DNA from 2 places in the Bordetella sputigena genome. Region 1 is predicted to be linked to the other one. Evidence: riboswitches for the same ligand, from Rfam matches in the RefSeq annotation. Region 1 holds a riboswitch; the other holds the start of a gene.
What was found. Region 1 has a riboswitch for glycine ahead of gcvT (glycine cleavage system aminomethyltransferase GcvT). Riboswitches for the same ligand answer to the same signal wherever they lie in the genome.

Region 1 (15,475 bases):
CCCCTGATCATCGACGAGAAACAGATCGAGCAGATTTTCCAGACCATCGGCTCGGTGCTGAAGGAAATCGCCTGACCATGACGACCATTCCCCATTACATCAACGGCCAGCACTTCGACGGCCGCAGCGGCCGCAACGGCGATGTCTTCAATCCGGCGCGTGGCGAAATCGCCGCCCGCGTGCCGCTGGCCAGCGTGGAAGACGTGAACCTGGCGGTAGCCGCGGCGCGCGAGGCGTTTCCCGCCTGGTCGGAAACGGCGCCGCTGAAGCGCGCCCGCATCCTGTTCAACTTCAAGGCGCTGCTGGACCAGCATCAGGACGAGCTCGCCGAACTGATCACGCGCGAACACGGCAAGGTGTTCTCCGACGCCAAGGGCGAAGTCACGCGCGGCATCGAGGTGGTCGAATTCGCCTGCGGCATTCCGCACCTGTTGAAGGGCCAGTACACCGAACAGATCGGCGGCGGCATCGATAACTGGAGCATGCGCCAGTCCCTGGGCGTGGTGGCCGGCATTACGCCGTTCAACTTTCCGATGATGGTGCCGGCCTGGATGTTCCCCGTGGCGATCGCCTGCGGCAACACCTTTGTGCTGAAGCCGTCGGAGCGCGACCCATCGGCATCGGTGCGGCTGGCCGAACTGCTGACCGAAGCGGGGCTGCCCCCCGGCGTGTTCAATGTAGTGCATGGCGACAAGCAGGCCGTGGACGCGCTGATCGCCCATCCGGACGTGCAGGCGCTGTCCTTCGTCGGTTCGACGCCGATCGCCGAATACATCTACGCGCACGGCACGGCGCGCGGCAAGCGCGTGCAGGCACTGGGCGGGGCCAAGAACCATCTGGTGGTGATGCCGGACGCCGACCTGGAGCAGGTCACGGATGCGCTGATGGGCGCGGCCTACGGCTCCGCCGGCGAACGCTGCATGGCCATCTCGGTGGCCGTGGCGGTGGGCAGCGTGGCCGACACGCTGGTGGAACGCCTGGCGCCGCGCGTGCGTGCATTGAAGGTGCTGGACGGCATGGACCCGCAGGCCGAGATGGGCCCGCTGGTCACCGCGCAGCATCGCAACAAGGTGCGCGGCTATATCGAAGACGGCATCGCCGCGGGCGCGCAAATGGTGGTGGACGGGCGGGATATTTCCGTGCCGGGCAGCGAGAAGGGTTTCTTCCTGGGCGGCACGCTGTTCGATCACGTCAAGCCGACGATGAACATCTACCGCGAGGAGATCTTCGGCCCGGTGCTGTGCGTGGTGCGCGTGCCGGACTTCGCCTCGGCGGTGAAGCTGATCAACGAGCACGAGTTCGCCAACGGCGTGTCCTGCTTCACGTCCGATGGCGGCGTGGCGCGGGCCTTCGCGCGGCAGATCCAGGTAGGGATGGTGGGCATCAATGTGCCGATTCCGGTGCCGATGGCCTGGCATTCCTTCGGCGGCTGGAAGCGGTCGCTGTTCGGCGACCACCACGCCTATGGCGAGGAAGGCGTGCGCTTCTATACGCGCTACAAGAGCGTGATGCAGCGCTGGCCGGACAGCATTGCCAAGGGCGCGGAATTCACCATGCCGGTGGCGAAGTAGTTATTGCTACCCACCGCCGCGCTGCGCGTGGCGGTGGCAGCAGCGGGCCCGGGCGGCAAGGCGCGGGACCCGCACATGGGGGACTATCTGGCGATAAGAAGGCCCGGCGCGCGAGCGCCGGGCCTTTTCGCTTCAGGCATACGCCTCGACAGGCAGGCACGAACACACCAGGTTGCGATCGCCATAGGCGTTATCCACGCGCGCCACCGGCGGCCAGTACTTGCCGTCCTTCAGCGACTCCAGCGGATAGGCGGCCTCGCGCCGCGTGTAGTCGTGATGCCATTCGTCGGCCATCAAGGTGGCGGCGGTATGCGGGGCGTTCTTCAGCACGTTATCGTCCCGATCCCGCTCGCCGCGCTCGATCAGCGCGATTTCCTGGCGTATCGCGATCATGGCGTCGACGAAGCGATCCAGTTCGGCCAGGCCTTCCGATTCCGTGGGCTCCACCATCAGCGTGCCCGCGACCGGGAAGCTCATGGTGGGCGCATGGAAACCGTAGTCGATGAGGCGCTTGGCGATGTCTTCCGCCGACACGCCGCTGCTGTCCTTCAGCGGCCGCACATCCAGGATGCACTCGTGCGCGACCCGGCCATTGCGGCCGCAATACAGCACGGGATAATGCTCGCGCAGGCGATGGGCGATGTAGTTGGCGTTCAGGATGGCCACTTCGGTCGCCCGCAGCAAGCCCTCCGCCCCCATCAGCGCGATGTAGATGTAGGGAATCGGCAGGATGCCCGCCGAGCCGAACGGCGCCGCCGACACCGGCCCGACCTTGGCGCCTTCCGGCAGCTTGCCGGCCGCATCCACCACGCCGGGCAGATAGGGCGCCAGATGCCCGCGCACCGCCACCGGCCCCACGCCCGGACCGCCGCCGCCGTGCGGAATGCAGAAGGTCTTGTGCAGGTTCAGGTGCGACACGTCGGAACCGAACTTGCCGGGCTTGGCGAGCCCCACCATGGCGTTCATGTTGGCGCCGTCCATATACACCTGGCCGCCGGCCTGATGCACGATGTCGCAGATCTCCGTGACGGCCTCTTCGAACACGCCATGCGTCGACGGATAGGTGATCATCAGCGCCGCCAGGCGATCGCCCACCTGCGCCACCTTGGCGCGCAGATCCGCGACGTCCACGTTGCCGTTGGCGTCGGAGGCCACGACGACCACCTGCATGCCGGCCAGTTGCGCCGACGCGGGATTGGTGCCGTGCGCCGACGACGGAATCAGGCAGACGTTGCGCTGATGCTGGCCATTCGCCTCATGGTAGGCGCGGATCGCCAGCAGGCCGGCGTACTCGCCCTGGGCGCCCGAATTCGGCTGCAGGCTGACGGCGTCGTAGCCGGTGATCTCGCACAGCGCGGCCGACAGCTTGTCGATCAGCTGGCGATAGCCGGCGGTCTGCGCCGCGGGCGCGAAGGGATGGATGTGCGCGAATTCCGGCCAGGTGATGGGAATCATCTCGGCCGTCGCGTTCAGCTTCATGGTGCACGAGCCCAGCGGGATCATGCTACGGTCCAGCGCCAGATCCTTGTCCGCCAGCTTGCGCAGGTAGCGCAGCATATCGGTTTCGGACTGCACGCTGGAAAAGACCGGATGCGCCAGGATTTCGCCCTGGCGCGCCAGGGAGGCCGGGATGCCGGCGCCGGCGCGCGGGTCCAGCGCGTCGATATCGATCGCGGCAGCAGTCTTGCCCAGCCCGCTGGCGAACACGCCCGCCAGCTGCGTCAGATCGGCGTCGGTGACGGTCTCGTCCAGCGATACCGCGACGTGCTCGCCATCCACCGCGCGCATATTGATGCGCACCGCGTCCGCGGCCGCCAGGACCGCCGCGGTGGCGGAACCCGTGCGCACGTGCAGCGTATCGAAGAAAGTCTCGTTGACGACCTTGGCGCCCAGGTCGCTCAAGGCCGCGCGCAGGATGGCGGTGGCGCGCTGCACGCGCTGGGCGATGCGGCGGATGCCGGCCGGGCCGTGCCAGACGGCGTACATGCCCGCCATCACAGCCAGCAGCACCTGCGCCGTGCAGATGTTGGACGTGGCCTTTTCGCGGCGGATGTGCTGTTCGCGCGTCTGCAGCGCCAGGCGCAGCGCGTTGTTGCCCTGCGCATCCTTGGACACGCCGACCAGGCGGCCCGGCATATTGCGCTTGTAGGCGTCCTTGCAGGCCATGAAGCCCGCGTGCGGGCCGCCGAAACCGAAGGGCACGCCGAAGCGCTGCGCCGAACCCACGGCGATGTCCGCGCCCCAGGCCCCCGGCGGGGCCAGCAGGGCCAGCGCCAGCAGGTCGGTGGCGCATGCCACCACGGCGCCGCGCGCGTGGGCGGTTTCGGCCAGGGCGCGATAGTCGTCCACGCCGCCCAGGCTGCGCGGGTATTGCACCAGCACGCCGAAGCAATCGGGCAGCCCGGCGGTTTCATCGCCAACGACGATTTCGATATCCAGGCCTTCCGCGCGGGTGCGCACGACCTCGATGGTCTGCGGATGGCAGTGGCTGGAAACGAAGAACACATTGCTGGACGACTTCGCGCCGCGGCGGGCCAGCGTCATGGCTTCCGCGGCGGCCGTGCCTTCATCCAGCAGCGACGCATTGGCAATGTCCAGACCGGTCAGGTCCGCCACCATGGTCTGGTAGTTCAGCAGCGCTTCCAGGCGGCCCTGCGAGATTTCCGGCTGGTAAGGCGTATACGCCGTGTACCAGGCGGGATTCTCCAGGATATTGCGCAGGATGACGTTGGGCGTATGCGTGCCGTAATAGCCCTGGCCGATATAGCTGCGGTAGACCTGGTTGCCGCGCGCGATGTCGCGCAGTTCGGCCAGCACGTCCGGCTCGCTGCGCGCCGGCGGCAGCGCCAGCGGCGCCTGGGTGCGTATGGCGGGCGGCACGACCTGGCTGATCAGGTCTTCCAGGCTGTCCGCGCCCAGCGCGCGCAGCATGGCGGCCTGGTCGGCATCGGAAGGACCAATATGGCGGGGAATGAAATCGGTGTGCGTGTCGAGGGGGCGCGACATGGTATCTCTTGAAAGTGGCCTTACAGGGCTTCGTAGCCGGCGGCGTCCAGCAGCTTGTCCAGATCGGCGGAGTTGTCCGGCTTGATCTTGAAAATCCAGGCGGTGTAGGCGCCGCTGTTGATCTGCGCGGGATCGGCTTCCAGCGCGTCGTTGAAGGCGACGACCTCGCCCGCCACCGGCGCATAGATGTCCGATGCGGCCTTGACCGACTCCACCACGCCGGCCGTATCGCCGGCGGCCAGCTTGGCGCCAACCTTGACGTCGCCGACGAAAACGAGATCACCCAGTTGTTCCTGGGCCTGGTCGGTGATGCCGACGACGAAGACGTCGCCTTCGGCTTTCACCCATTCATGCGATTCGGTGTACTTGCGATCGGTGGGCAGGCTCATGGAAGGAGCTCCTAAGAATTCAAAAATCGTGGCAAGGATGAATAGAGAGGTAATGCGCGCCCCGCCCATGCGGTACGCGCCGGCATGGGCATCGCCAGTTTACGGTTGTTCGATGGCTTTGCCGTTGCGGACGAAGGGCAATTTGCACACGGTCGCCGGCACCCACTTGCCGCGGATGTCCACTTCGACGGTATCGCCGGGATTGACGCCCACCGGCATGCGCGCGAAGGCGATCGACACGCCCAGCGTCGGCGACATCGTGCCGCTGGTGATTTCGCCATCGCCATGCGACGTGCGCACCGCCATATGGGCACGCATCACGCCGCGTTCGTTCAGCTTCAGGCCCAGGAAAGCGGCCGGCGTGGCGAACTCCTCGATGGCCGCGCGGCCGATGAAGGCGCGCGCCGGATCCTTCAATGAGACGGTCCAGGTCAGCCCGGCCTGCGCGGGCTGGGTGACTTCGTCCATGTCCTGGCCGTACAGATTCATGCCGGCTTCCAGGCGCAGCGTGTCGCGCGCGCCCAGGCCGCAGGGACGCACGCCCTGCGCGGCCAGGTCGTTCCACAAGGCGACCACTTCCGTGGAGGGCAGCACGATCTCGAAGCCGTCCTCGCCGGTGTAGCCGGTGCGCGCCACCAGGGTGTCGGGTTCGAAGCGCGCGGCGGTGAACGGCGTCAGGCTTTCCGTATCAGCCTTCCAGGCCGGACGCGCGGCCCAGACCTTGGCACGCGCATTCGGCCCCTGTACGGCCACCATGGACAGATCCCGGCGCGGCGCGATGGAGACGGATAGCCGGGCGGCAATGGCGATGCGCTGCATCCAGGCGACGTCCTTGTCGGCGGTGGCGGCGTTGACCACCACGCGCCAGCGGTCGGCGGCGAAGAAATAGACGATCAGGTCGTCGATCACGCCGCCCTCGGGATTCAGCATGCAGCTGTACAGCGCCTTGCCGGGCGTGGCCGTCAGCTTGGAGACGTCATTGGCGATCAGGCGGCGCAGGAAGGCCATGGCGTCGGCGCCCGTGACGTCGACGTTGAGCATGTGCGACACGTCGAACATGCCGGCATCCTGCCGGACGGCGTGGTGCTCTTCCAGCTGCGAGCCATACGCCAGCGGCATGTTCCAGCCGCCGAAGTCGACCATGCGCGCGCCGGCATCGATATGGGCTTGCGCCAGGGGGGTGTTCTTCAGGGGGTGCGACATGGCAAAAAGCTCCGGACAGCGGCGGTAGGGGGCCGATAGTGGGCCATCAGGGTACCGTTAGGGCGGCGGATACCGGCCTGGATGCGGAAAGCGCCCAAGACCGGCCGTGTTTCCGCCCCTCTGTCCTTTTGCCTGAGAGTTGCCCCGCGCATGTGGATGGCGGGTTTGCACCTTCGGCGTCCGGGCGCATCGCGTGTAACGGACGGCCGGCTCTCTCCAGAGCGCTGTGTTCGTCCGGGCGCCGAATGCGGCGCGGTCCGGGCAAGGCATGCTGCGGTATGGGTTGCCTGAGCGATTCCGGGCGAATTGCGCCTTCGGCGGCGGCGCGCCGGGGGGCGTGCCGCTCTCTCCCGCACGATGCGTGACAGCGTGGCGAAGAATACAACTCAGGCCAGGGCGGTGTCCAGCAGCATCATCAGCACGAAGCCCAGCATCAGGCCGCCCGTGGCATAGACCTCGTGCCCCTTGCGATGCGATTCCGGGATGATCTCGTGGCTGATGACGAACAGCATGGCGCCGGCGGCGAAACCCAGGCCCCAGGGCAACAGTACCGTTGACCAGGCCATCACCGCGGCGCCGGCCAGCGCGCCGATCGGCTCGATCAGCCCGGACACCATGCCCAGGGTCACGGCGAATGCCCGGCCATAGCCCGCCGCCAGCAGGGCGACCGCGACGACCAGGCCTTCCGGCACGTCCTGGATCGCGATGCCGGTGGCCAGCGCGCCGGCGCGCATGGGATCGGTGCCGCCGAAGCCCACGCCGATGGCCAGGCCCTCCGGCAGGTTGTGCAGCATGACCGCGAAAATGAACAGCCAGGTGCGCTTGAGCATGCGGGCGTCATGTCCTTCCCGGCCCTTGATGAAATGCTCGTGCGGTACGCAGCGCTCCAGCCACAGCAAGGCCGCGCCGCCCAGCAGGATAGCCGCGCCCACCGTCATGCCGGCGCCCCATGGGCCGGCGCCGAGGTCGCGCGCGGCCTGGATCCCCGGGGCCACCAGCGAAAACGCGCTGGCCGCCAGCATCACGCCGGCGCCGAAACCGAACATGGTGTCCTGCACCCGCTCGGACAGGCGCTGGGAAAACATGACCGGCAAGGTACCGGCCGCCGTCGCCCCCGCCGCGATCAGCCCGCCCAGCCAGGCGTTGGCGATCTGCGGATGGCTGTCTTCCAGGGACAGCCATATCGCCCAGGCACCGATCGCGGCCAGCAGCGGCACGACGACCATCAAGGCCTTGCCGGCGCCGGCGCCGGCCAGCGAACGTATGTGCGTGTTCATGTTGCGTCCCTTTTCCCGTGATGCGCGTGGCGTGCGCATCTTCTTTGCTCGCATGGCACGCGTGGTGGTCTGGGTGGCGACCCGCGTGGTCGCCCAGAGAGCAAAAAACGCGCCGCGCCGGACAGCTGGCGTTCAGTTTCCACTACGCGTGCCGAGGGAACAAGGGCGAGCGGTACGAAACGGCACCAGATTGGCCGGATCCAGAAGAATCCGCTCATGCGGAAGGGATTCGGACAGCGCGAGTCGCGCGGCGCGGGCCTCGGCACGCCAGGCCTGGACGTCCAGCCCCGGTCAGAGCGCCCGGCCGCAAGCGACGCCGGAGGCCCAGGCCCACTGGAAGTTGTAGCCGCCCAGCCAGCCCGTCACGTCGACGGCCTCCCCGATGAAGTGCAGGCCGGGCACGCCGCGCGCCTGCATGCTCTTCTGGTCCAGGCCGCGGGTGTCGACGCCGCCGCGCATGACTTCCGCCTTCTTGTAGCCGGCGGTGCCGCCGGGGGTCAGGGTCCAGCCGTGGATATTCCGCGCCAGTTCGCGCAGGATCCTGTCCGGAATATCGGCCAGGCGCGCGCCCGCCAGCGGCTGGCCGCGCCCGTCCACGACGCCATGCAGCCACTGTTCGGCCAGTCGGCGCGGCCAGAGCGCCGCGAGCGCCGTCCCCAACTGCTGGCGCCCGCCGGATTTGGCCTCGATCAGCTCGCGCGCCAGATCGCGCCCGCTGGCCAGGTCCAGCGTAATGGGTGCTCCGGGATTCCAGTAACTGGAGATCTGCAGGATGCCGGGCCCCGACAGGCCCCGGTGAGTGAACAGGATGTCTTCCAGGAATTCGCCCTGCCCGCTGCGCACGCCGGCCTCCAACGCCACGCCCGACAAAGAGGCGAAGGGCGCCCACTGGGCGGCATCGAAGGTCAGCGGCACCAGGGCCGGCCGTGGCTCCACCACTTTCAGGCCGAACTGCCGGGCCACTTTCAAGGCGTAATCGGTGGCGCCCAATTGCGGTATCGCCATGCCGCCGGTGGCCAGCACCAGTTTGGCGGCGCGCAGCACGCCATGGCCGGTGGTGCGCAGTTCAAAGCCCGCATCGGCGACGCGGGCGATTTCCGCCACCGTGCAGGGCATGCGCCACTGCACCTGGCCGGCGTCGCACTCCGCGCGCAGGACGTCGATGATGGACTCGCTGGAATCGTCGCAGAACAACTGCCCGCGGTGCTTCTCGTGCCAGGCCACCCGATGGCGGCGCAACAGGTCCAGGAAATCGCGCGGACCATAGCCGGCCAGCGCGGAGCGGCAGAAATGCGGGTTCTCCGACAGGAAATTCGCCGGCCCCGTGCCCGTATTGGTGAAATTGCAGCAGCCGCCGCCGGATATGCGGATTTTCTCCGCCAGCCGGTCGGCGTGGTCGATCAGCACGACCCGCAGGCCGCGCTGGCCGGCGACGGCGGCGCACATCATGCCCGCCGCGCCGGCGCCGATGATGGCGACGTCGAACATGCGCGCGCCTTACTGGTCCTGGTCTTCCTTCAGGCAGTCGACGTAGTAACGCACCTGGCCGTCGGCATCGACGTCCTCCGCCAGGCCGTGGATGTCGGTTTCAAAGCCGGGAAAGCGTTCGTTGAATTTGCGCGCGAACTGCAGGTATTGCACGATGGTGCGGTTGAAGCGTTCGCCCGGAATCAGCAGCGGGATGCCGGGGGGGTAAGGCGTCAGCAGCACGCCGGTAACCCGTCCCTCGAGCTCTTCGATCGCCACGCGTTCCACCTGGCGGTGCGCCATGCGCGCGAAGGCGTCGGAAGGCTTGAGCGCCGGCACCATATCGCTCAGGTACATCTCGGTCGTCAGGCGCGCCACGTCGCTTTCGCGATAAGCCTCGTGGATCTGCTGGCACAGATCGCGCAGGCCGATGCGCTCGTACTGCCGATGGTCGCGGCAGAATTCGGGCAGGATGCGCCACATCGGCTGGTTGCGGTCGTAGTCGTCCTTGAACTGCTGCAGGGCGGTCAGCAGCGTATTCCAGCGGCCCTTGGTGATGCCGATGGTGAACAGGATGAAGAACGAATACAGGCCGGTTTTTTCCACCACCACGCCGTGCTCGGTCAGGTATTTGGAGACCAGCGCCGCCGGAATGCCGGTTTCGCCGAAGCTGCCCGAAATATCCAGGCCCGGGGTGATGATGGTGGCCTTGATCGGATCCAGCATGTTGAAGCCGTCGGCGATATCGCCGAAGCCATGCCAATGGTCGCCCGATTCCAGCAGCCAGTCGTCGCGGTTGCCGATCCCGTCGGGCACCAGCCGGTTCGGCCCCCAGACCTTGAACCACCAGTCGTTGCGGCCGAACTCGGATTCCACCTTGCGCATCGCACGGCGGAAATCCATGGCTTCGCGGATGCTTTCCTCGACCAGGGCGGTGCCGCCCGGGGGCTCCATCATCGCGGCCGCCACGTCGCAGGACGCGATGATCGCGTACTGCGGCGAGGTCGACGTATGCATCAGGTAGGCTTCGTTGAAGATATTGCGATCCAGCTTGCGGGTCTTGGACTCCTGCACGATGATCTGCGAGGCCTGCGAAATGCCGGCCAGCAGTTTGTGCGTGGAGTGCGTGGCGAAGACCATCGCCGATTCGCTGCGCGGGCGCCCTTGCCCGATCGCATGCATATCCTGGTAGAACTCGTGGAAGGCCGCGTGCGGCAGCCAGGCTTCGTCGAAATGCAGCGTGTCGACGTAGTCGCCCAGCTTTTCCTTGATCATCTCGACGTTGTAGATGACGCCGTCGTAGGTGCTTTGGGTCAGCGTCAGGATGCGGGGCCGCTTGTCCTTCGCTTCGCGCGCGAACGGATTGGCCTCGATCTTCTTCATGATGCTTTCGGGTTCGAATTCCTCGATGGGAATCGGCCCGATGATGCCCAGGTGGTTGCGCGTGGGCCGCAGGAACACCGGGATCGCGCCCGTCATCGTGATGGCGTGCAGGATGGACTTGTGGCAATTGCGGTCGACCACCACCACGTCGCCGGCCGCCACGTTGGCGTGCCACACCACCTTGTTGGAAGTCGACGTGCCGTTGGTGACGAAGTAGCAATGGTCGGCGTGGAAAATACGCGCGGCGTTGAGCTCCGATTCCGCGACGGGGCCGGTGTGATCCAGCAGCTGGCCCAGTTCGTCCACCGCGTTGCAGACGTCGGCGCGCAGCATGTTTTCGCCGAAGAACTGGTGGAACATCTGGCCCACCGGGCTTTTCAGGAAGGCCACGCCGCCGGAATGGCCAGGGCAATGCCAGGAATATGAACCATCCTGCGCGTACTTGACCAGCTCGCGGAAGAACGGCGGCGGCAGGCTGTCCACATAGGCGCGCGCTTCGCGGATGATGTGGCGGGCCACGAACTCCGGCGTGTCCTCGAACATGTGGATGAAACCGTGCAGCTCGCGCAGGATGTCGTTGGGAATGTGCTGCGAGGTGCGGGTTTCGCCGTACAGGTAGATCGGGATGTCCGCATTGCGAAACCGCAGTTCGCCGATGAAGGTCCGCAGGTTCTTGATGGCGCTGGCCACGTCCTCCGGCGAATCGACGTCGAACTCCTCGTCGTCGATCGACAGGATGAAGGCGCTGGCCCGGCTTTGCTGCTGGGCGAACGAGCTCAGGTCGCCATAGCTGGTGACGCCAAGCACCTCCACGCCTTCAGCCTCGATCGCCGCCGCGAGCGCGCGTATGCCCAGCCCCGAGGCGTTCTCGGAACGGTAGTCTTCGTCGATGATGACAATGGGAAAGCGGAATTTCATGCGGGGGGACTCCTGCGGGGTAGGGCCAAAAGCCGACGCGAGTGTACTGCGGACACGCGACACGAGCGTTGCGCCGCCGCATGGGCCGGCGGACCCGGCCGGGGAAGCATCCTGCGTACCCGGCCGTGCGTTACAGTTGAGCACCATGCCGATAGCGCCACCCGCCCTCCTTGTCCGCCGTCTCGCCGCCCAGGATGCGGCCGCCTTCCAGTCTTTGCGGCTGCATGCCTTGCAGGAATCGCCGACCGCCTTCGGCGCCCATCTGGAAGACGAGCGTCGCTATACGCTGGACATCATCGCGGGCTGGATCGCACCGGCGGATCCGGCGGGCGGAGGCGGCATCGGCGCCTTCGACGGGGAAAACCTGGTCGGCATGGCCTGCGTGCGACGCGCCGCCGGGCGCAAGGAAGCCCACAAGGCGTCGCTGGTGTCGGTCTACGTCGCGCCGGGCCATCGTGGCGCCGGCGTGGCCTCCCGCCTGATCCGGGCCGCGATCGAGCTGGCGCGTGGCATGGACGGCGTTCGGCGCATCAATTTATCCGTCACTGTCGGCAATCAGGCCGCGCTGGCCCTGTATCGGCGCCTGGGCTTCGCAATTTATGGCCGTGAAATCGAGGCCCTGTGGGTCGATGGCGCGTATTACGACGAGCACCTGATGACGCTGGCCCTGGAGACGCGCGGCCTGGCATATGCCGCTGTCGACGAAGGGGACTTCGATGCCCTGGCGGACCTGCGCGTCGCCGCCATGCGTGACAGCCTTGAACAGATCGGGCGCTTCGATCCCGAGCGGGCGCGGCAGCGGCTGCGCGCGACGTACGCGCCGCGGGACACGCTGGCGATCCTGCGGGACGGGCAGCGGATCGGTTTTTACACACTCCGGCGGGATGACGGCGCGCTCAAGCTGGATCACCTGTACATCGCACCGGGCCATCAGGGCGCGGGCGTGGGCGCCGCGGTGCTGCGGCGGGTGTTCGAGCGGGCCGATGCGCTCGGACTGCCCGTGCGGGTCGGCGCCTTGCGCGATAGCGCATCGAACCGCTTCTATCGGCGGCATGGTTTCGTGGAGACCAGCCAGGACGCCTGGGACATCTACTACGAAAGGGCGCCGCGCGGGTCGGACGGCTGACACCGGGCCGCTTGCACGCTGTCGACCGCGGATTGCAGGTCGCGGGCAGCGCGCCAGGCGGCATCGGCAGCCGGGTGCGCGCGGCATCCTAGGGTAAGGCCGAAGTCCGTTTACCTCGGCGTCGTGGCAGGCTACGGCTGCGCCGCGGTGCGCACAGGATGGCGCGCGCGGCTTCCATCGCAACTTCCAGGAACCTCCATGCCCGCACTTTCCCGGCCTTCCGCCGCCCGCCTTGCCCACCTCGCCGCCCTGCTCGCCGCGGCCATGCTGACCACGGTGTCGGCGCAAGCCGCCACGACCCTGCAAATGACCACGGAGTATCCGGCCACCTCCATGCCCGGACTGGGCGTGTCGACCTTCGCCGCGCAGGTCAAAGAAAAGTCCCACGGAAACATCGTCGTCGAAACGAGTTTCGATGCCTCCAAGGGGTTCAAATCCGCCGACATGGTGGACGCCGTCCAGGCGCGCAAGGTCGACGCCGCGGATGCCTTCGCGGGCGGCCTGGCCAATAAATATCCGATCTTCGGCGTGTCCTCGCTGCCCTTCCTGGCCGATTCCCTGGACAAGGCCCGCGCGCTGCGCGACGCGGCGCGGCCCGTGTATGAGCGATTCCTGGCCGCGCACGGCCAGAAACTGCTTTACACCACGCCGTGGCCGCCGTCCGGCATCTGGTCCAAGGCGCCCATCAAAACAGTGGCGGACCTGCAGGCGCTTTCCATCCGCACGTACGACGACGTCTCCCAGGCCACCATGACACGGGCGGGCGCGAAGGCGGTAAACATATCCTTCGCCGACGCCATGCCGCGTCTGGCGTCCGGCGAAGTGAACGCCGTACTCTCATCGGGTGACGGCGGCGCCGGTCGCAAACTCTGGCAGTACCTTACTTACTTCACCGAAGTGAACTACGCGATGCCCCTGTCGATCGCGACGATGAACCTGGATGCCTATCGGGCGCTGGACGCCGACGGCCGCCAGGCCGTGGACCGGGCGGCGGCCGCCACCGAAGCGGAGCAGTGGAAGCGCATGGAGGGCCGGCTGGAGGAAAACCGCGCCAACATGCGCAAGAACGGCGTGACGATCGAATCCAGCGTACCTGCGCCGGTCCAGCAGGCGCTGCGCGCGGCGGCATCCGGTGCGGTGGCCGATTGGCAGGCCAGCACGGGTGCGGACGGCAAGGCCATCCTGGATAAGTATCAAGCGAAGTAAGGCTCGGGAAGTAAAACTCGCCGGGGAGGCCGGGCGGCGGGACCACGCAGCACGGCCCGCCGGGAAACCGGCCGGTCGCGTGTCAGGTCTTGGGCAGCGTGACGCCCAGCTGCCCCTGGTATTTGCCGCCGCGATCGCGATACGAGGTTTCGCAGACTTCGTCGCTTTCCAGGAACAGCATCTGGGCGCAGCCTTCGCCCGCATAGATCTTGGCCGGCAGCGGCGTGGTGTTCGAGAACTCCAGCGTGACGTGGCCTTCCCATTCGGGTTCGAGCGGCGTGACATTGACGATGATGCCGCAGCGCGCGTAGGTGCTCTTGCCCAGGCAGATCGTCAGGACACTGCGCGGAATCCGGAAATACTCCACGGTGCGCGCCAGGGCGAACGAATTCGGCGGAATGATGCAGACATCGCCCGTGAAATCGACGAAGGACTTTTCATCGAAATTCTTCGGATCCACGATGGTGGAATTGATATTCGTGAATATCTTGAATTCGTTGGCGCAGCGTACGTCGTAGCCGTAGCTGCTGGTGCCGTAGCTGACGATACGGCCGCCGTTCGACTCGCGCACCTGGCCGGGCTCGAAAGGTTCGATCATGCCGTTGGCCGCGGCGCGCCGGATCCACAGGTCGCTTTTGATGCTCATGGAAAGAAAGCCTCGATTTGAAGTGGGCGGTATTTTAGCCCCCATGGCCCTTCCGGCCCGGCTGGTCAATCGCCCAGAAATGTCCGATATACCAGTTCCAGGCCGTTGACCGACCCGCCCTTCAGATCCACCGACCAGCGCCGCGACAGGCGGTAGCTCAGTCGTCCCACCGTTTCCGAACCGGCCAGCGCCTGCTCGACGCTGAGCGTTACGCCGTCCGCGAAGTTCTTGCTTGCCACGACGAATTGCGTCGCCAGGGTCTGGCTGGCGTCCTGGTTCACATTGCCCGCCACGGTCTGGTCGGGCAGCAGGCTGTTGGATCCGCCCAGCGTCCCATTGCGCACCGTCACATCGTCCAGGCCGAATTTCTTATAGAAGGGTTCGCCGTTGCCCAGCAGCGCCGTTCCCAGCGATACCAGCAGCGCCGTATCGTTGCCGCTGGCGTCTGGCGCGCGGCCCAGCACCAGCCAGGAGAGTTTTTCCTCGTCGCTGACATCCGGGTAGGAAATCAGGTCGATGCGCGGCCGCTGCGCCGTGCCGCTGACGCGCACGCCGGCTTCCACCTGCTCGCCCGTGCGCAGCGCCTCGATATCCAGCAGGGGGTTGTCCAGGGCGCCCTGGAAGGTCACCGTCCCGCGCCGCAGCTGCAGCCGCTGGCCATAGGCGTCGATACGGCCCGCCCGCGTGCGCAGCGCGCCCGTGCCCGACAGGCGATGGTCGACATAGCGGATGCGGATGGAGCCGCCCAGCGCGGCGTCCAGGCCCATGCCCGTCAGGTAAAACCGCGAACCCAGGTCCACGTTCAGATCCATATCGGTCTGCAGCGGCGTGGAAGGCGCGGGATTGTCGGCGCCCGGCCGGTGGACGACGACATCGCCGTCCAGCGACGGCACTTCGCTAAGGACTTCCAGGCTGGCCCAGCCGGCGTCCGCCTTGACGTTGCCCCGGATAGAAAGGCGCGGCAGGGCGGCGTCGATGTCGATGGCGCCGGACATCATGGCGAAACGGTCCGCGCGCTGTATGACGGGGAACCGGCGCAGGACGACGTGCACCTGCCCGGCCGCGTCGGCCAGCCGCCAGCTTCCGCTCGCATCGATGTAGCCATTTTTGGCGTCCGGATCGCGTGTCACCCAGTCGCGCGTGCGCGCCTCGGTAGGCAGTACCCGCAGGACCGCGGGAAAGCGCAGCGATTCGACGATCAGCCGGTCTTCCTGCAAGCGCGCGGAGAGCGTGCCGTCGACCATCCGCACGCCGTCGTCGATGCGCACATAGCGCAGCCCCGT
Region 2 (15,475 bases), on a different contig from region 1:
GGAATCGCCTGGATACACACCACCATCGCTTCGACTGAAAGCCTGCGAAAGGTCAGCCCACGCTTGCTGTACTCAAATGCAGTGATCGGATTTACCACCCCGATGCCGAGTCCAGCCAAGACGAGCTCGCACACGCTAAAGGCATAGGGTGCGTGGACCAGAATGTTCAAGCGGACATTGTGCTCTTCGAGAAATCGCTCGAGCCGCAGCCGAGACGAATCTTCGGGATTGAGCGCGATGAAAGGAACCTCAGCCAACTGGTGGGGTTGGATCACCTTGTGCCGAGCGAGCGGGTGAGCTTCCGGCATGACCACGACGCCCGGTTGTTCTGCAAATACCGTGGTCTCGATGCCTTCCGTCGTAATTTCGTCCGCGAAAAATCCGATGTCGAACTCGCCTGCAGCAACGCGCTCCCGAACCTGACAGGAGCTCAGGATTTGCAGCGAAACGCTTGGCCACTCCATCGGTTGCCTACCCTCTCTCATCCTGGCGAGCGCCCGTGGAATCAGGCCTGCGCCGAACGCGGGATTGCATGCGATCTGCAACGTCCTGACGCCAAACTCCCTCAACGTCCTCATGCGATGAGCGATCGCGCTAAGGCCTACGAACATCCGGTCGATATCGGGCAGCAAGGCCAGGGCCTCAGGCGTAGGCTGTAATCGGCCGCGAAGACGGAGAAAAAGCGGGAAACCCGCTTCAGCCTCGAGACGTTTGATCGATTTGCTGACCGCCGGTTGCGAGATGCCAAGCAGGTTGGCGGCTTTTCTGGACGAGCCCGATTGAAGAATAGCCCTGAACATCTCGATTTCATTGACACGCATGGTGAATATTCAAGAATATGGGCTATGAATTCGTTGCATCGCGTCAGCGAAAAAGCCGAGGCAAGACGTAACGCTGTTGAACGCCGCAACCCCACCGAGGGAACCGCTGGTGCGCGCAGTGCTAGTCACCGGCGCAGACTCTTTGCGGATTCTCCGGGGTCGGGTCTTCGGTCGCTCCAGCCGACCTGCCGCCCGCCCCTCCTCGGTGGTCATCCCGGCATCACAAGGTCAGGCCGTGGCGCGCGGAGAAACGCTGGCAATGCCGCTGCTTAACTGGGCGGCCGCGCTACCAATAATCTGTGCCACTTGGTCCGCCGTCGCAGCGGAGAGTGTCCAACCGAGGTGGCCGTGCCCGGTGTTGTAGAAGACGTTGGGCTTCTTGCCTCTTCCAACACGCGGCATCATGTCGGGCATCATGGGGCGCAGGCCCGCCCAAGGCACGACTTGCCGCGTGCTGACCCCCGGAAAGCATCGAGCGACCCAATCAGTCAGTGGGCGTATTCTGTCCGCGCGGATGTCTCTGTTATCGCCGTTGAACTCAGCAGTCCCTGCAATGCGGAAGCGGTCGACCCCAAGTCTGCTGGTGACAATTTTAGTTTCGTCATCGAGCAGGCTGATGGTCGGCGCAGCTGCCTGGCTGGCTTCATCCGTCAAGTTCACGGTGATCGAATAGCCTTTTACCGGGTAGATATTCACGCGGTCGCCTAATTGGGCGGCCAGGGCACGGCTCGCGATTCCCGCTGCGATCACCACAGCGTCGAAGCGGGCCTTGACTTCTTCCCCGTTTTGCTCAAACACGATCGTTGCTTCATTCCCATCGCTCATGACGTGTTTGACACTCGTCCCGTACCAAGTGGATACCCCCAAACGCTCGATGGCCGCAGCCATCCCGATTGTGAACTTGTGGATGTCACCCGTGGAATCGCTTTCGGTGTAGTACCCGCCGTAGTACTGACCCGCCAGTGTCGGCTCGAGGGCGTGAATCTCTTGCGGCGTCACGGCGCGCCGCTCGAGGCCTCCCGCGGCAAGCAGCGCAGAAACGCGCCCGGCATGATCGAAGCCTTTTCGATCGCGGTAGATGTGCAGAATGCCTCGTTTCACCAAATCGAAGGAGATGCCCTCGGCGCTCGCCCAGTTGAATAGCTGCTCGCGGGCTGCGATGGCGAGTCGAGCAGTCTTCGTGGTGTTGCTTTCGTAGCGCGGAATATTTGCCACGAACTCAGCGAACCACGACAACTTGTGCCAGCTGGGTTTGGGATTGACAAGCAGCGGCGCATCGGGCTTGAGCATCCATTTCACCCCCTTGAGCAAGGTTGAGGGGTGCGTCCACACCTCCGCGTTGGAAGCAGACAGCTGCCCTCCATTCGCGAACGAGGTCTCCATCGCTGCATACCGATGCTTCTCGAACAAGGAGACAACGAAGCCACGCTTTGCGAGCGCGTACGCGGTGGTCACTCCCGTGATTCCACCGCCAATGATTGCGATTGATTTCATGATCCAGGCCCAAACGTCAATGAGAGGTATGCATGCGCCAGCGCGCTGCATGCCCCCTCTGTTTGGAACCTGAGAGATTCACGTCACATCGTCGAGACGGACGCTTGCTCCTGCGGTGTGATGGTAGACGACACCATCTGCTCTTCAGAGTGCTATTGCCTGATCGGTCCTTTTGCCTGAGAGTTTCCGGGGCGGTTGCTCCTTCGGCGCCTTATGTCTTGCGACAAAGGGCTCTCCCGAACAGACCGGACGATGATATGTGATCAGCACGCGTTGCGCAAGCAAGGCTAACTTGCGCCAACCAGCATAATGGCCCACTAGATCCGGGGCATCTCGAACACGACCTCGCGTAGTGGAATGCGGCATCCCGGCACCCATCAATTCCGCGAGCAAGACCCGTCGTTGTACTGCTAATTGAAGACTGCGCGGCTTAGGATCGTCAGCGCTGCGCCTGTGTGTCCGTCCCATCTCTTACGGACGAGAGATGCTGATAGAGCTTGCTCCCTTCCCCAATCGCATGCTCACGCAAGAGCTTTTCAATAAGATTGGCATCTCGCGCCACCAATGCGTCAATGAATGGTTGGTGGTGGTTCACAACGTCCTGCGGCTTGGCAACGAAGTTGTAGGTAGACGCGACAAAGATGCGGATCTGCTGCTCGACCAAGCGATAGTGCTCGGCAAGACGCTTGTTTCCGGCCAAGTCCACAATGGTTCGGTGCAGGAGGAAGTCCTTATCCGCGATGATGTGGTATTTCCCTCCCGAGCATGCGGTCAAGAGGTTCGTGAATGCCGAGGTCAATACCCGCTCACGCTCATGGTCCATGCGCTCACACAAAATGCGCGCCGCCGTTCCCTCCAGCCCCGCTCGAAGCGTGTACAGCTCCCACAGATCTTCCGTCTCTATGGACGCGGTAGCCCAACCAGTGAACGGGGTCTGCTTGACCAGCCCCTCTTGCGCGAGCTGGTACAGCGCAATCCGGATCGTCCCGCGCGAAAGACTGAGCTGATCAGAAAGGCTGACCTCGGTGATTCGAGTACCCGGCAAGATTTCTCCGGACACGATTTGCTTCCGCAAAGCTTCCGTCGCCAACTGTTCTGCAGATTGCTTTTTGACCGCGGTCAGTGCCATACGGGTACCACTCGAAGCCGTAGAGTTCGAGATTGTACGAGATTGTCAGCAATCAGCAAAGAAAAACGTGCCCGGGTGCCCGCGGGCCAAATGGGGAATCGACGATCAGGCACGAGCGGCGCACATGCCGCCCTACTTCTCCTTGAGCTTCGTCTGCAGGAGCTGCTCCTCTTCCGCCAACTGTGTGCGAAGGGCCACTAGGAATTCTTTGGCGGTGCCCGAGAGCAGTCGTCCGGCGGGAACCGCTTGGATGCAGATGACCGTTGCATCGAACGATAGCTTGCGAAACGTCAGGCCTCTGGTGCTGTAATCAAGCGCGGTGATCGGGTTCACGATACCGACACCCAGCCCTGCCAGAGCCAGTTCGCAGACGTTGAGTGCGTAAGGGGTATGGACGGCAATGTTCAACTGGACGCCGTGCTCCTTGAGCTTTTCCTCCAGCCGCCGGCGCGACGAGTCTTCCGGATTCATGGCCAAGAAGGGGACTTCGGCCAGATGGTGCGGCTGGATGAGCGTGTGACGTGCCAGCGCATGATTTTGCGGCATCACGACCACACCGGGCTGCTCGGCGAAGACGGTGCATTCCAGCCCGTCAGTAACGACCTCGTCTGCAAAAAAGCCTACGTCGAACTCGCCCGCAGCCACACGCTCCCGCACATCCCGAGAGCTCAGGATCTGCAGAGAGACGTTCGGCCGCTGGTCTTCGTTTTTCGACCGCGCCATGCGCGCCAACGCGCGCGGAATAAGTCCCGAGCCAAAGGCGGGATTACTGGCGATCTGTAGAGCGCCGACACCGAACTCCCTGAGCGCCTTAATGCGATGAGCGATGGCACTGAGCCCGACGTACATCCGATCCACATCGGGAGCAAGCGCCATGGCTTCCGGCGTCGGCTGCAACCGTCCGCGGAGCCGCAGGAACAGTGGAAATCCCGCCTCGGCCTCAAGGCGCCGGATCGCCTTGCTCACCCCGGCCTGCGACAAGCCGAGCAGGCTTGCGGCCTTCCTCGCCGATCCTGCTTGAAGGATGGCCCTGAAGGTTTCAATTTCAGTGACGCGCATGGAGCACCCAGATTGTGCGATGTCGGCAAGCATATAACCAAACGATGCCATGTGATAACTGAACGTTCAACTCCGCGACAACGCGGCTGACAAAATTGATCTTTATGGTGCATGTAACACGCGCACCAACCGCCTTTATTACTTTGCGACGCCTCCGTTCGACACTGCGTCAGCCTGTGCTCGAAGAGTTGGAACGGAGGCAGGTGCAGGCCAAGGGGAGCTCCCCCTCGGGCAGTACCTTTTACTCGACCGATTTGGAAGGATCACCCTTGGAAAAAGCCGCGCTCTATCCCGCCGACATGCATGACCGCCTCAAGAGCATGCCCGAGTTCATGGGCTTCGCTGTGCCGATTCATCGGGCATCGACCATCAAGTTCAACACGGTCGAAGATTTCACCAACCGCCGTAGCAGGCTGTTCGATGGCTTCAGCTATGGCCTGTACGGCACTCCCACCGTCAGGTACATGGAAGAGGAGATCGCGAAGCTCGAAGGCGGCAAGTACTGCCTTTCCACGCCTTCCGGCCTGTCGGCCGTCAACCTCCCCATGTTGGCGCTACTCAAGGGCGGCGATCACATCCTGGTCGCCCAGAACGCATACGGCACCACACGCGAGTTCTGCAACACTTTCCTGTCGCGGCTTGGCATCCAGCACACGATCATTCCAGCAGATGCCACGACCATTCAGCCGTGGTTGACGCCCTCGACGCGACTGGTGATTCTGGAATCTCCAGGCTCGTACACCATGGAGATCCAAGACATGGAGAAGATTGCACACGAGGCTCACGAGCACGGAGCCCTGGTCTCCATCGACAATGCTTGGGGACTGGGCCTGACCAAGCCTTTCAAGCATGGAATCGACATCGTCTGCAACGCGCTGTCCAAGTACGCGAGTGGCCATTCCGACGTCTGCATGGGGTCTGTCACAGTCAATGATCGCGAACTGTATGAGCGCCTCAAGACGGCCTCGTTCATGCTCGGGGAAGGCGTTTCCTCGGACGATGCATCCTTGGTGCTGCGAGGCCTCCAAACATTCGACGTCCGCGTCGCGGAGCACGCCAAACGTGCCCTGACTGTTGCCGACTGGCTGAAGAAGCAACCGACGGTCGCACGAGTAATCTGCCCTTCTCACCCGGAAGACAGCCAGCACAATCGGTTCTCTCAGTACTTCAGCGGCGGAAACGGCCTGCTGAGCGTGATTCTGAAGAAGACAGCGGATAGCAGCGTGATCGAGATGGTCGAAGGCTTCAAGATGTTCAAAATCGGCGCCAGCTGGGGAGGAACGCACAGCCTCGTCGCGCCGATTCGAGCCAACACATTTCCCTGGCTCGACGAAGAGGAGCGTGGGAACTGGTTGCTGCGTCTTCACATCGGACTGGAACCGTTCGACTTTCTGCAGCGTGACCTGGAGGATGGCTTTGCGGCCCTGAGCGCGCGGCAGCGGGCGTAGATCAGATCGGGAGGGGGCATTGCCTGCTCCGTCACGTGCAATCCCAATTTGGTGCACTGGACCGACTTCGCGCGCCAGTTAGGTGCACTTAGCACCTGATAGCCGCGGATGACTCGTTTTGCAGGTGTAAACCCCTATTCATAAGAGACGCCCCAAGCTGCAAGATAGCTGCCGATTGTCAGCAATCATCAATTGTCTTCTACAACTGTTGCTTTGGGGTGTTATGAAAATCACGAGCGCGAACATCTACCTGGTCAAGGGCGGCCCGATCACTCCCGTGATCCTGGAGCTTGAAACGGACGCAGGAATTTCGGGCATCGGGGAAGCGGCCATTGCCTACGGGCTAGGCGCCTCAGCCGCCGCGGCGATGCTGGACGAAATGGTCACGCGCGACGTCCTTGGGAAAGACCCCGCCCGCATCGAAGAGATCTGGCACGTTCTCTACGACCAGTCCTTCTGGACGAAAGGTGGCGGCGCCATCTCATTCGCGGGCGTCAGTGCGATCGAACAAGCTCTGTGGGACATCAAGGGCAAGGCTCACGGCCTGCCTCTGTACGAATTCCTCGGCGGCAAGATCAACAACCGTGTCCCGGTCTACGCGAACGGTTGGAACTATCACTGCTACAACGCACTGGACTGGGCGCGCGCAAGCGAACGCCCCTTGAAAGACGGCTTTCGCGCATTGAAGTGCTACCCCTTGGCCACGCAGTTGCCCGGCGGAACCCTGCGCCACGTGACGCGCCGCGCACTGGACAAGGAGTTCATGCAGCTCGCCTATGACCGCGTCAAAGAGCTTCGCAATGCGGTCGGACCCGACGTCGAGATCATGCTCGACCTGAGCGGTGGGCTGACCACGGATGAAATAATCCGTCTCGCACGCCGGTACGAAGAGTTCGACATCACCTGGATTGAAGAGCCCGTCGATCCCTTCCATGAAGAGGCGCTGAAGAAAGTCTCAGACCGCGTCAACATTCCGGTGGCGGCTGGCGAACGCGTCTACACCTCGCGCGGCTTCCATCGCCTGATCGCAGAACAGGCCGTGGACATCGTACAACCGGACATCGGCAACACCGGTGGCCTCTTCGAAACCAAGAAGATTGCCGCGATGGCTGAGGCGGCCAATATGCGCATCGCGCCTCACAACTGCGCAAGCACGCTGTCGACTGCGGCAAACGTCGCGCTGGCAGGCTGCCTTTCGAATCTGCTGAACGTTGAGTTGTACCCGTACTTCTCGGATCATCCCGGCTACGTCGAGGTGCTGACCAGGCCGTTCGAACCCCGCATGAAAGACGGCTACCTGGAAGTTTCCGATGAGGTCGGCCTTGGCGTCACGCTCGACAAGACGCGGCTAAAGGACCACCTCTGGAAAACCGTGCGTTGAAGTGCCTACCGGGTGCGGATGCGAGCGCACGCAGGCGCACCTACATCCCCTGTTCCAAACTCACAAGAGGTGTTCCATGAAATGGCATTTTCGTGTTCTGAGCGCGATCGGCGCTTTGCTCCTTCTCGCCGCGCAAGGCGCGTTCGCTCAGGGCTCCAACTGTCTTCCGGCCCCGCCCAACCTTATCGAACCCGGCACGCTGACGGTCGGCATCTCGCTCGCCGCGCCGCCGACGGCCTTCATGAAGGACGACGCGGCCGCGGGTCTCGACCCGGAGCTGATGACCGCCATCGCACAGGCCATGTGCCTGAAGCCCAAGTTCGTGAACATGGCGTTCGCTGGCCTGTTCCCCGCGCTGATCGCGAAGAAGATTGATGTGATTCACTCGCAGGTCGGGATCACTGACGTGCGCAAGCAGTCGTTCGATTTCGTCACCGTTTTCGTTGGCGGTGTGCGACTCATCACTCAGGCGAACTCCAAGCTGTACTTCAACACCGAATCGGACACCTGCGGGTACACCACGGCCATCATGGGCGGTTCGACGCAAATGGCGGCACTCGAGCGCGTGAAGGACTCGTGTCCCGCGAACAAGCCGATGACGCTTCGGCCGTTCGGTGGCCAAGCGGAAGCCATGAACGAAGTGGCGCGAGGATCTGCGAATGCGGCCTTTGTGGACTGGGCCGTTGCGACCTACGCCGTTGCCCAGCGCCCGAAGGACTTCGCCATCGCCAGCCCCATCCTGAGCGGGAAGGGGCCGAACACGCAGCGCAACCGCATCGGCATCGTATTCCGCAAGGGTGAAACCGCCAACGTCGCCGCAGTGGAGGCAGCATTCAAGCGCGTCGTGCAAAGCGGCGCGTACGACGCGATGCTTGCCAAGTGGAGTCTACAAGAAGGCGATTTGCGAAAAGTCAACGACTAAGAAGAGCGCACGGCGGAGCGATACATGCATTTCGATTTGGCGTACTTTTTTGGGCTGCTTTTCTCGACGCGGTTCTTCGGCGCGGTCTGGATGGTGGTGTGGATCACCGTCGTTTCCATGATTCTGGGTATTTTGATTGGAACTGCAGGAGGGATCATCCTGACCTCGCCGCTGCCTAAGATACATCCGTTCATTCGGGCCTACGTAACGTTCTACCGTGGCATTCCTGTGCTTGTCCAGATCGTGTTCTGGTACAACGGATTGGCGGCACTGACCGGTGGCGCCATCAACTTGCCCGCCATTACTGCCGGCATCCTAGCGCTGGGTGTCAATGAAGGGGCTTACATGACCGAAATCGTCCGATCCGGCATCCAATCGGTCGACCGCGGACAGCGTGAGGCGTCCCAGGCTTTGAACCTCAAGTACTGGACGATGATGCGCAAGGTCATCCTGCCGCAGGCCGTGCGCGTTGCCATCCCGCCTACGGGCAACGAAGTGATCAATATGATCAAGAACACCACGTTGCTGTTCACGATCGCCATTCCTGAGGTTTTCGGCACGGCCGTGAACATCTATAGCCAGAATTTCAAGTATTTCGAAGTCCTCTGCGTCATTGCGCTTTGGTACGTCGCGATCGCTTTCGTCTACACGCAAATCCAACGGCAGGTCGAACGGCATTTCAACCGCGGCCGTCGCGGACTCTACGCCTAAGCTCGCCGTACGGTCGGGCGGCTTTCGGGCCGCTCGGCCCATCGTCTTCGCACCGATCGAATCCGATTCACAGCAACAAAAACGGCGCGCGTGCGCTCGTCCTATCACAGGATCTTTTGCAATGATTAATCCTACCCTTATCCGGGCGCAAAAGCTGAACAAATGGTATGGCGCTCACCACGTCCTCAAGGACATCGATCTGCAGGTTGCGAAAGGCGAGAGGGTGGTTATCTGCGGCCCATCCGGCTCGGGGAAGTCCACGCTGATCCGCTGCATCAACCGACTGGAAAGACATGAGAAGGGAAAGATTGAGATCGGCGACGAAGAACTGAACGACACCAGCGTTTCCAGGATCCGCTCTCGCATTGGCATGGTGTTCCAGCAGTTCAACCTCTTTCCGCATTTGACGATCCAAGAGAACTGCATGCTAGCGCCGATGCATAGCCTGGGTCTCTCGCGCAAGGAAGCCGAGGCGCGCGCGAAATCCTACTTAGATCGCGTGCACATCGGCAACCAAGCATTGAAGTACCCCGCGCAACTCTCGGGCGGCCAGCAGCAGCGTGTGGCCATCGCGCGCGCACTCTGCATGCAGCCGGAGATTCTGCTCTTCGACGAACCGACTTCGGCCCTAGACCCCGAAATGGTGCAAGAGGTTCTGGACACTATGACTGAGCTCGCCAAAACCGGCATGACGATGATGTGTGTCACCCACGAAATGGGTTTTGCTCGCAGCGTTGCCGACCGTGTCATCTTCATGGATCAGGGCGAGATCGTGGAGGAAGGTACCCCGGAGGCACTCTTCGGAGGCCCCAAGACGCAACGACTGATCAACTTCCTGGGGCACGTCGGTGTCCGTCACTGAGGCCGGCCTGAGCATGCTGCGCGTCTACGTTCAAAATCAGAAAGAGCGGGGAGAGGCGTACCAGATCACGCCAGAACGGTGGCGTTCCACCGTTCATTTGCCTGCGGAGAAGGTCCACGCTACGTTCCACGACAAGTCGAACGTGGATCTCGCCGCCTTGGGCGTCGCCGACGTGTGCGTGGGTTCAGGATTCGATCCGGCCTTGATACAGCGCCACGCACGGAAGTTGAAGCTTCTACACGTCACCAGCGCCGGTGTCGAGAAATACCTGCCGCTCGACTGGCTGCCTGATGGCGCCGTCTTCACCAACAGCCGCGGAGTGCATGCCGGCAAGGCTGAGCAATATGCCTTGATGACGCTGCTAATGCTGTCGTCGAAATTTCCGCTCTTGGCTGACGCGCAACGGCATCACCGCTGGGCGCCCGTACTTACGCCCATGACTATGGGCCAACGAGTCACCATCGTTGGGCTTGGCAATCTCGGTACCGCGGTTGCCCGCGCCGCGCAAACGCTGGGGATGGATGTGACGGCGGTGACTCGCTCCGGGAAACCTGCTTCCCATGCGGCGAGGGTCGTCCCGACCAGCAATCTAAAGGATGCTGTCTCGGACGCCAACTACGTTGTGCTCACCTGCCCCCTTACCGACGCCACACGGGGCTTGATAAGTGATGAAGTCATCAAGTCCATTCCACGTGGCGGCGGGCTAATCAATATGGCAAGAGGTGCAGTCCTTGACACGACAGCGCTCATCAACGCGTTGCGAGAGAATCATTTAAGCGGCGCGGTGCTGGATGTCTTTGATGAAGAGCCACTTCCAGCCTCCAGCCCGTTGTGGAACTGTCCCAATCTGGTGATCACGCCACACGTCTCCTGCGATGAGCCGCTCGGATATATCGAGAAGACGCTGCAATCGCTAAACGAGAATCTGGCGCAGCTGCTGGAGGGTCGGCGACCGAATATAAACGTCGTCTCGCCGCTCCATCAATATTGATGCGCTATTCGGCCACTTCAGTAGCTGGCGTGTGACTTCGTAGATGTCGTCAACACCGCCACCATTCGTAGCGGAACGGCGGCCAGAAGTAAGCTAACCCTTGATTTAATTGGTCGGGGCGGCGGGATTCGAACTCGCGACCCTCTGCTCCCAAAGCAGATGCGCTACCAGGCTGCGCTACGCCCCGACGGCCGTCCGGGTTTCGAACGGGCCTGCATTGTACCCGAGATATCCGCACCATTTCGGCGCCGGCACCTTGCCAAAGCCGGGCCCATCCACCGCGCCAGGGTTAGTTCTAAATACGGAACAAGTACCAAATGTGGTATTTTCCCGGCAGGAGCGACCCGACATGACTACCGATCTGAAATCCCTGAAACGCGACCTGGCATTGGCGCATCGCCTGCTGGTGGACCAAGGCGCCATGGACGCATTCGGCCATGTCAGCGTGCGCCATCCCGACCGTCCCGACCGCTTCCTGCTGCCCGTCGCTGGCGCGCCCAGCCGGGTCACGCCCGACGACATCATCGAATACGACATGAACGCGGAGCCGGTCGAGCCGACGTCGGCGGGGCTGTTCTCGGAGCGCATCATCCACAGCGCGATCTTCCGCGCCCGCCCCGATGTCGGCGCGATCTGCCATCATCATTCGCCGGCCATCATGCCCTTCGCGCAAACGGGCGCGCCGCTAAAGCCCAGCTGCCAGACGGGCGCCGCCATGGGCGCCCAGGTGCCCTACTGGGATAGCCGCGACGAGTTCGGCGATACGCGCCTGCTGGTCGTCACACAGGTCGAAGGCGATTCGCTGGCACGCGCGCTAGGCCCATGGTGGACCGTATTGATGCGCCGCCATGGCGCGACAGTCGCGGGACGCGATCTGCATGAATGCGTCTTCCGCACGGTACATGGCTGCGCCGACGCGGCCAGCCAGATACGCGCGGCGGCATTGGGGCCGGTGCAGGTACTCAGCGAGCAGGAGCAGAATCTGGCCGGCACGCTGCGGCCCGATCCCATCAAGCGCTGCTGGTCGCACTGGACGGCGGTGATGTCACCGGCGCTGGCACTGCCCGACGCATGACGGTCGAGTCGCCGGACCTGGAGCTCGTCGGCGCATAACGCCTGGGGATAGGGAACACGGCGGCGCTCGATCTCCACGCGCCGCCGGAAATGCGCGAGGCCGGATTATTCCGACGTGGCGGCGGACTTGCCGCGGCGCGCGGCTTTCGGCGCCGCGCCAGCACCTCCATCCTTCGCCGCCCCACCCTGCGCGGCCGGATCCGCATCCAGCAAGGCGCGCAGATAATCCACGGCGGCCGGTCCCTTCAACGCGGTCTTCCAGGCATCCTTGACGATCTGGTCGTGCAGCTTCAGCGCTTCCGGCGCGGAGGTCAGCATGGCCACGCCCACCCGGATATTCGGCTGCGCGCCCAGGCGGAAGGGGCTGATGGTAAGCGTACTGCGCTCCGCCTGGCGGAATATCTGGAAGCCGTTCATCGGCAAGGTGTCCGTCACGATGCCGATCTGCACGCCCAGGTTGTCGGCCTCGATCAAACCGGCCAGATGTTCGATCTCCGCGCGGGTGGCCGCATGGCGGTCGCGCAAGGTTTTCTCGGGCAGATCATTGCGGCCCAGCAGCCCGCCGTTCAGGAAACGCGTGATCTGTTCCGCGGAAATCAGGTTGACGATGCTGGGACGCCGGCGCATATAGGTGCGCTTGCGCTCGCGCAGGATTTCCATGATCAGGTCGATATCGGCCAGCGTGCGCTTGCGGCGCGGCGCGTCTTCCGGAACGCTCTCGCGCAGCACCTGCTCCAGATTGCCGTCGAACTCGTCGGAGGCCAGCAGGAATGACACCGGACCCGCCAGCACGATGATCTGGTCCGCGCTTTCCTCCAACTGCCGGGTACGCTCGAAGTAGCTCACGGCCGAGGCCATGTATTCGATTCCCACCCCCAGCAGCGTCGGCATGGAAACATCCAGCAGGTCGGACAGGCGCTCCAGCGTGTCCACCTTGGCGATCTCGCCCTTTTCGACACGGTAAAGCGCCGTACGCGAAATACCGATCTTCTGCGCCACTTCGTCGGCGCTCAGCCCCGACGCCATGCGAAAGGCCTTGACCCGTTTTCCTATGTCTTCGTAGCGCCAGCGCATTCCTGAAACTCCTGTCCCCTGTCAACCACGCGCGATTTCCGTGGGCTGCCCGCGCCGGGCAAATCCGCCGCCGCGCAATGTGTGCGGATTGTATAGCGGCAAACCAAATTTGGGACGGTAGCCCAGGGTGGCACAGGGGCGCAGGCGCCTGGCAAAAATCAAAACGGCGCCGCGCCATGGGGCCGGTGGAAACCTGGCAGTCCATCGTCGAGGACGAGTCGGCTCGTCGCGGTTACCAACTTCATCGATTACTGCCGGCGGTACACCGATATGCCCTGTCTGGTGCGCCTGGTACCGCATGAAGGCGGACTCGTGCCGGACGGGCTGGTGCGCACATCCGATTTCCCGGATGCGCTGGGCCAGTCCAGCAATGCCGAGTGGAAAACCGTGGTCATCGACGACGCCACGGGCGCGCCGGCGGTGCCCGTGGGTTCCGTGGGCGTTCGCTGGGACCAGAAGACATGCTGGTCGCCACCGTGTACGACCTGTTCATCGCCAATTACGGCCTGGATCAAGGCCTGGGCGGCCCCAATGTCGCCGGCAGCTACGAAGACGTGCCCTACACGCCCGCCCGGCAGGAAACCATCACCGGCGTCAAGCGCGCCGACGTCATCGCGGTGGCGCGCCAGTTCGCCGACAACGCCGAAAAAACCCAGAGCAAGTCCATGGTGCTTTACCTGGCGGAAGTCCGGTGCACGCCGATCACCGGCGAGCGCCCGGCCTAGCCGAAGCGGCCCGTGATGTAGTCTTCCGTTTCCTTGCGGCGCGGCTTGACGAAGATCTGGTCGGTATCGCCGAACTCCATCAGTTCACCCAGGTACATGTAGGCAGTGTAATCCGAGCAGCGCGCCGCCTGCTGCATGTTGTGCGTCACGATGACCACCGTGTACTCGTTCTTGAGTTCGGCGATCAGTTCCTCGATCTTGGCGGTGGAGATCGGATCCAGCGCCGAGCACGGTTCGTCGAGCAGCAGCACTTCAGGCTTGATGGCGACGCCGCGCGCGATGCACAGGCGCTGCTGCTGACCGCCCGACAGGCTATTGCCGCTTTGATGGATCTTGTCCTTGACCTCGTTCCAGAGCGCGGCCTTGGTCAGCGCCCATTCCACGCGCTCGTCCATCTCGCCCTTGCTCAGGCGCTCGAACAGCCGCACGCCGAAGGCGATGTTGTCGTAGATGCTCATGGGAAACGGCGTCGGCTTCTGGAACACCATGCCGACCTTGGCTCGGATCAGCGAGATATCCGTTTTGGTGGTCAGCAGGTTCTCGCCATCCAGCAGGATCTCGCCTTCCGCGCGCTGGCCGGGATACAGCTCGAACATGCGGTTGAACGTACGCAGCAGTGTCGACTTGCCGCAGCCCGACGGACCGATGAAGGCGGTGACCTTCTTTTCCCGGATGGACATGTTCACGTTGCGGATCGCGTGGAACTTGCCGTAGTAGAAGTTCAGGTTCTTGACCTCGAGCTTCGAGGCGGTGGATTGTGCGGTGTTTTCCATATCGTTTCCCAAGGCCGCGCCTGTGGCGCGAGCGGCGGATCAGGTCGGTCGGGTCAGGACTTGCGGAACATGTTGCGGGCGACGATATTGATCGCCAGGACGACCAGCGTTATCAGGCCGGCGCCGGCCCAGGCCAGGTTGTTCCACTCCTTGAAGGGGCTGGCCGCGAACTGGTAGATCACTACCGGCAGGTTGGCCATGGGCGCGTTCATGTTCAGGGACAGGAACTGGTTGGACAGCGCGGTGAACAGCAGCGGCGCGGTTTCGCCGGAGATGCGGGCGATGGCCAGCAGTACGCCGGTCATGATGCCCGAGCGGGCGGCGCGGTAGCAGACCATGGTGATCATGCGCCACTTGGGGCAGCCCAGCGCGGCAGTGGCTTCGCGCAAGCCGTTGGGCACCAGCAGCAGCATGTTGTCCGTGGTGCGGACCACGACGGGCACCACCAGGATGGCCAGCGCCAGCGATCCCGCCCAGCCCGAATAATGGCCTACCTGGGCGACATACACGGCGTAGATGAACAAGCCGATGATGATGGACGGCGCGGATAGCAGCACGTCGTTCAGGAAGCGCGTGGCGGGCGCCAGCCAGCCGCTGCGGCCGTACTCGGCCAGGTAGGTGCCGGCCAGGATGCCCACCGGCGTGCCGATCAGCGTGCCCACCCCGACCATCAGCAGGCTGCCGGTGATCGCATTGATCAGCCCGCCGGCCTGCCCCGGGGGCGGCGTGATTTCGGTGAACAGCGTGAACGAGATCGCGGCGCCGCCTTTCAGCAGCAGGGTGACGATGATCCAGAACAGCCAGAACAGCCCGAACACCAGCGCCGCCATCGACAAGGTCAGCATGACCTTGTTGACGACACTGCGGCGCCGGTAGATGGCGTTCTGCATATTGATGACGGATACGGCCATGACGATTTCCGGCGCCTCAGTTTTTCTTGCCTTCCTGCAGCGACAGCCGAACCAGTAGCAGCTTCGACAGCGCGAGGACGATGGTGGTGATGATGAACAG

Region 2: linked by a shared signal. The riboswitch ahead of ACNA0R_RS05945 (D-amino acid dehydrogenase) and the one ahead of gcvT (glycine cleavage system aminomethyltransferase GcvT) in region 1 are both predicted to bind glycine.

What each region holds. Positions count from the first base shown of each region.
Region 1 covers NZ_CBCSCA010000009.1:15,442-30,916, reverse strand. The annotation lists gene aptA (omega-aminotransferase AptA) at 1-75, shown strand, start outside; gene ACNA0R_RS17670 (CoA-acylating methylmalonate-semialdehyde dehydrogenase) at 78-1,571, shown strand; gene gcvP (aminomethyl-transferring glycine dehydrogenase) at 1,704-4,577, opposite strand; gene gcvH (glycine cleavage system protein GcvH) at 4,598-4,966, opposite strand; gene gcvT (glycine cleavage system aminomethyltransferase GcvT) at 5,066-6,169, opposite strand; glycine riboswitch at 6,280-6,399, opposite strand; glycine riboswitch at 6,434-6,532, opposite strand; gene ACNA0R_RS17650 (ZIP family metal transporter) at 6,556-7,446, opposite strand; gene ACNA0R_RS17645 (BaiN/RdsA family NAD(P)/FAD-dependent oxidoreductase) at 7,738-8,934, opposite strand; gene ACNA0R_RS17640 (Orn/Lys/Arg family decarboxylase) at 8,944-11,214, opposite strand; gene ACNA0R_RS17635 (GNAT family N-acetyltransferase) at 11,360-12,340, shown strand; gene ACNA0R_RS17630 (TRAP transporter substrate-binding protein) at 12,539-13,546, shown strand; gene dcd (dCTP deaminase) at 13,629-14,192, opposite strand; gene ACNA0R_RS17620 (translocation/assembly module TamB domain-containing protein) at 14,258-15,475, opposite strand, start outside.
Region 2 covers NZ_CBCSCA010000003.1:735-16,209, forward strand. The annotation lists gene ACNA0R_RS05940 (LysR substrate-binding domain-containing protein) at 1-821, opposite strand, end outside; gene ACNA0R_RS05945 (D-amino acid dehydrogenase) at 1,050-2,315, opposite strand; glycine riboswitch at 2,470-2,564, opposite strand; gene ACNA0R_RS05950 (GntR family transcriptional regulator) at 2,755-3,444, opposite strand; gene ACNA0R_RS05955 (LysR substrate-binding domain-containing protein) at 3,577-4,536, opposite strand; gene ACNA0R_RS05960 (trans-sulfuration enzyme family protein) at 4,773-5,951, shown strand; gene ACNA0R_RS05965 (mandelate racemase/muconate lactonizing enzyme family protein) at 6,175-7,332, shown strand; gene ACNA0R_RS05970 (transporter substrate-binding domain-containing protein) at 7,409-8,254, shown strand; gene ACNA0R_RS05975 (amino acid ABC transporter permease) at 8,279-8,965, shown strand; gene ACNA0R_RS05980 (amino acid ABC transporter ATP-binding protein) at 9,087-9,827, shown strand; gene ACNA0R_RS05985 (D-2-hydroxyacid dehydrogenase) at 9,841-10,818, shown strand; tRNA gene ACNA0R_RS05990 (tRNA-Pro) at 10,929-11,005, opposite strand; gene ACNA0R_RS05995 (class II aldolase/adducin family protein) at 11,168-11,893, shown strand; gene ACNA0R_RS06000 (helix-turn-helix domain-containing protein) at 11,998-12,966, opposite strand; partial or broken gene narZ (nitrate reductase subunit alpha) at 13,207-13,640, shown strand; gene pstB (phosphate ABC transporter ATP-binding protein PstB) at 13,688-14,464, opposite strand; gene pstA (phosphate ABC transporter permease PstA) at 14,518-15,375, opposite strand; gene pstC (phosphate ABC transporter permease subunit PstC) at 15,392-15,475, opposite strand, start outside.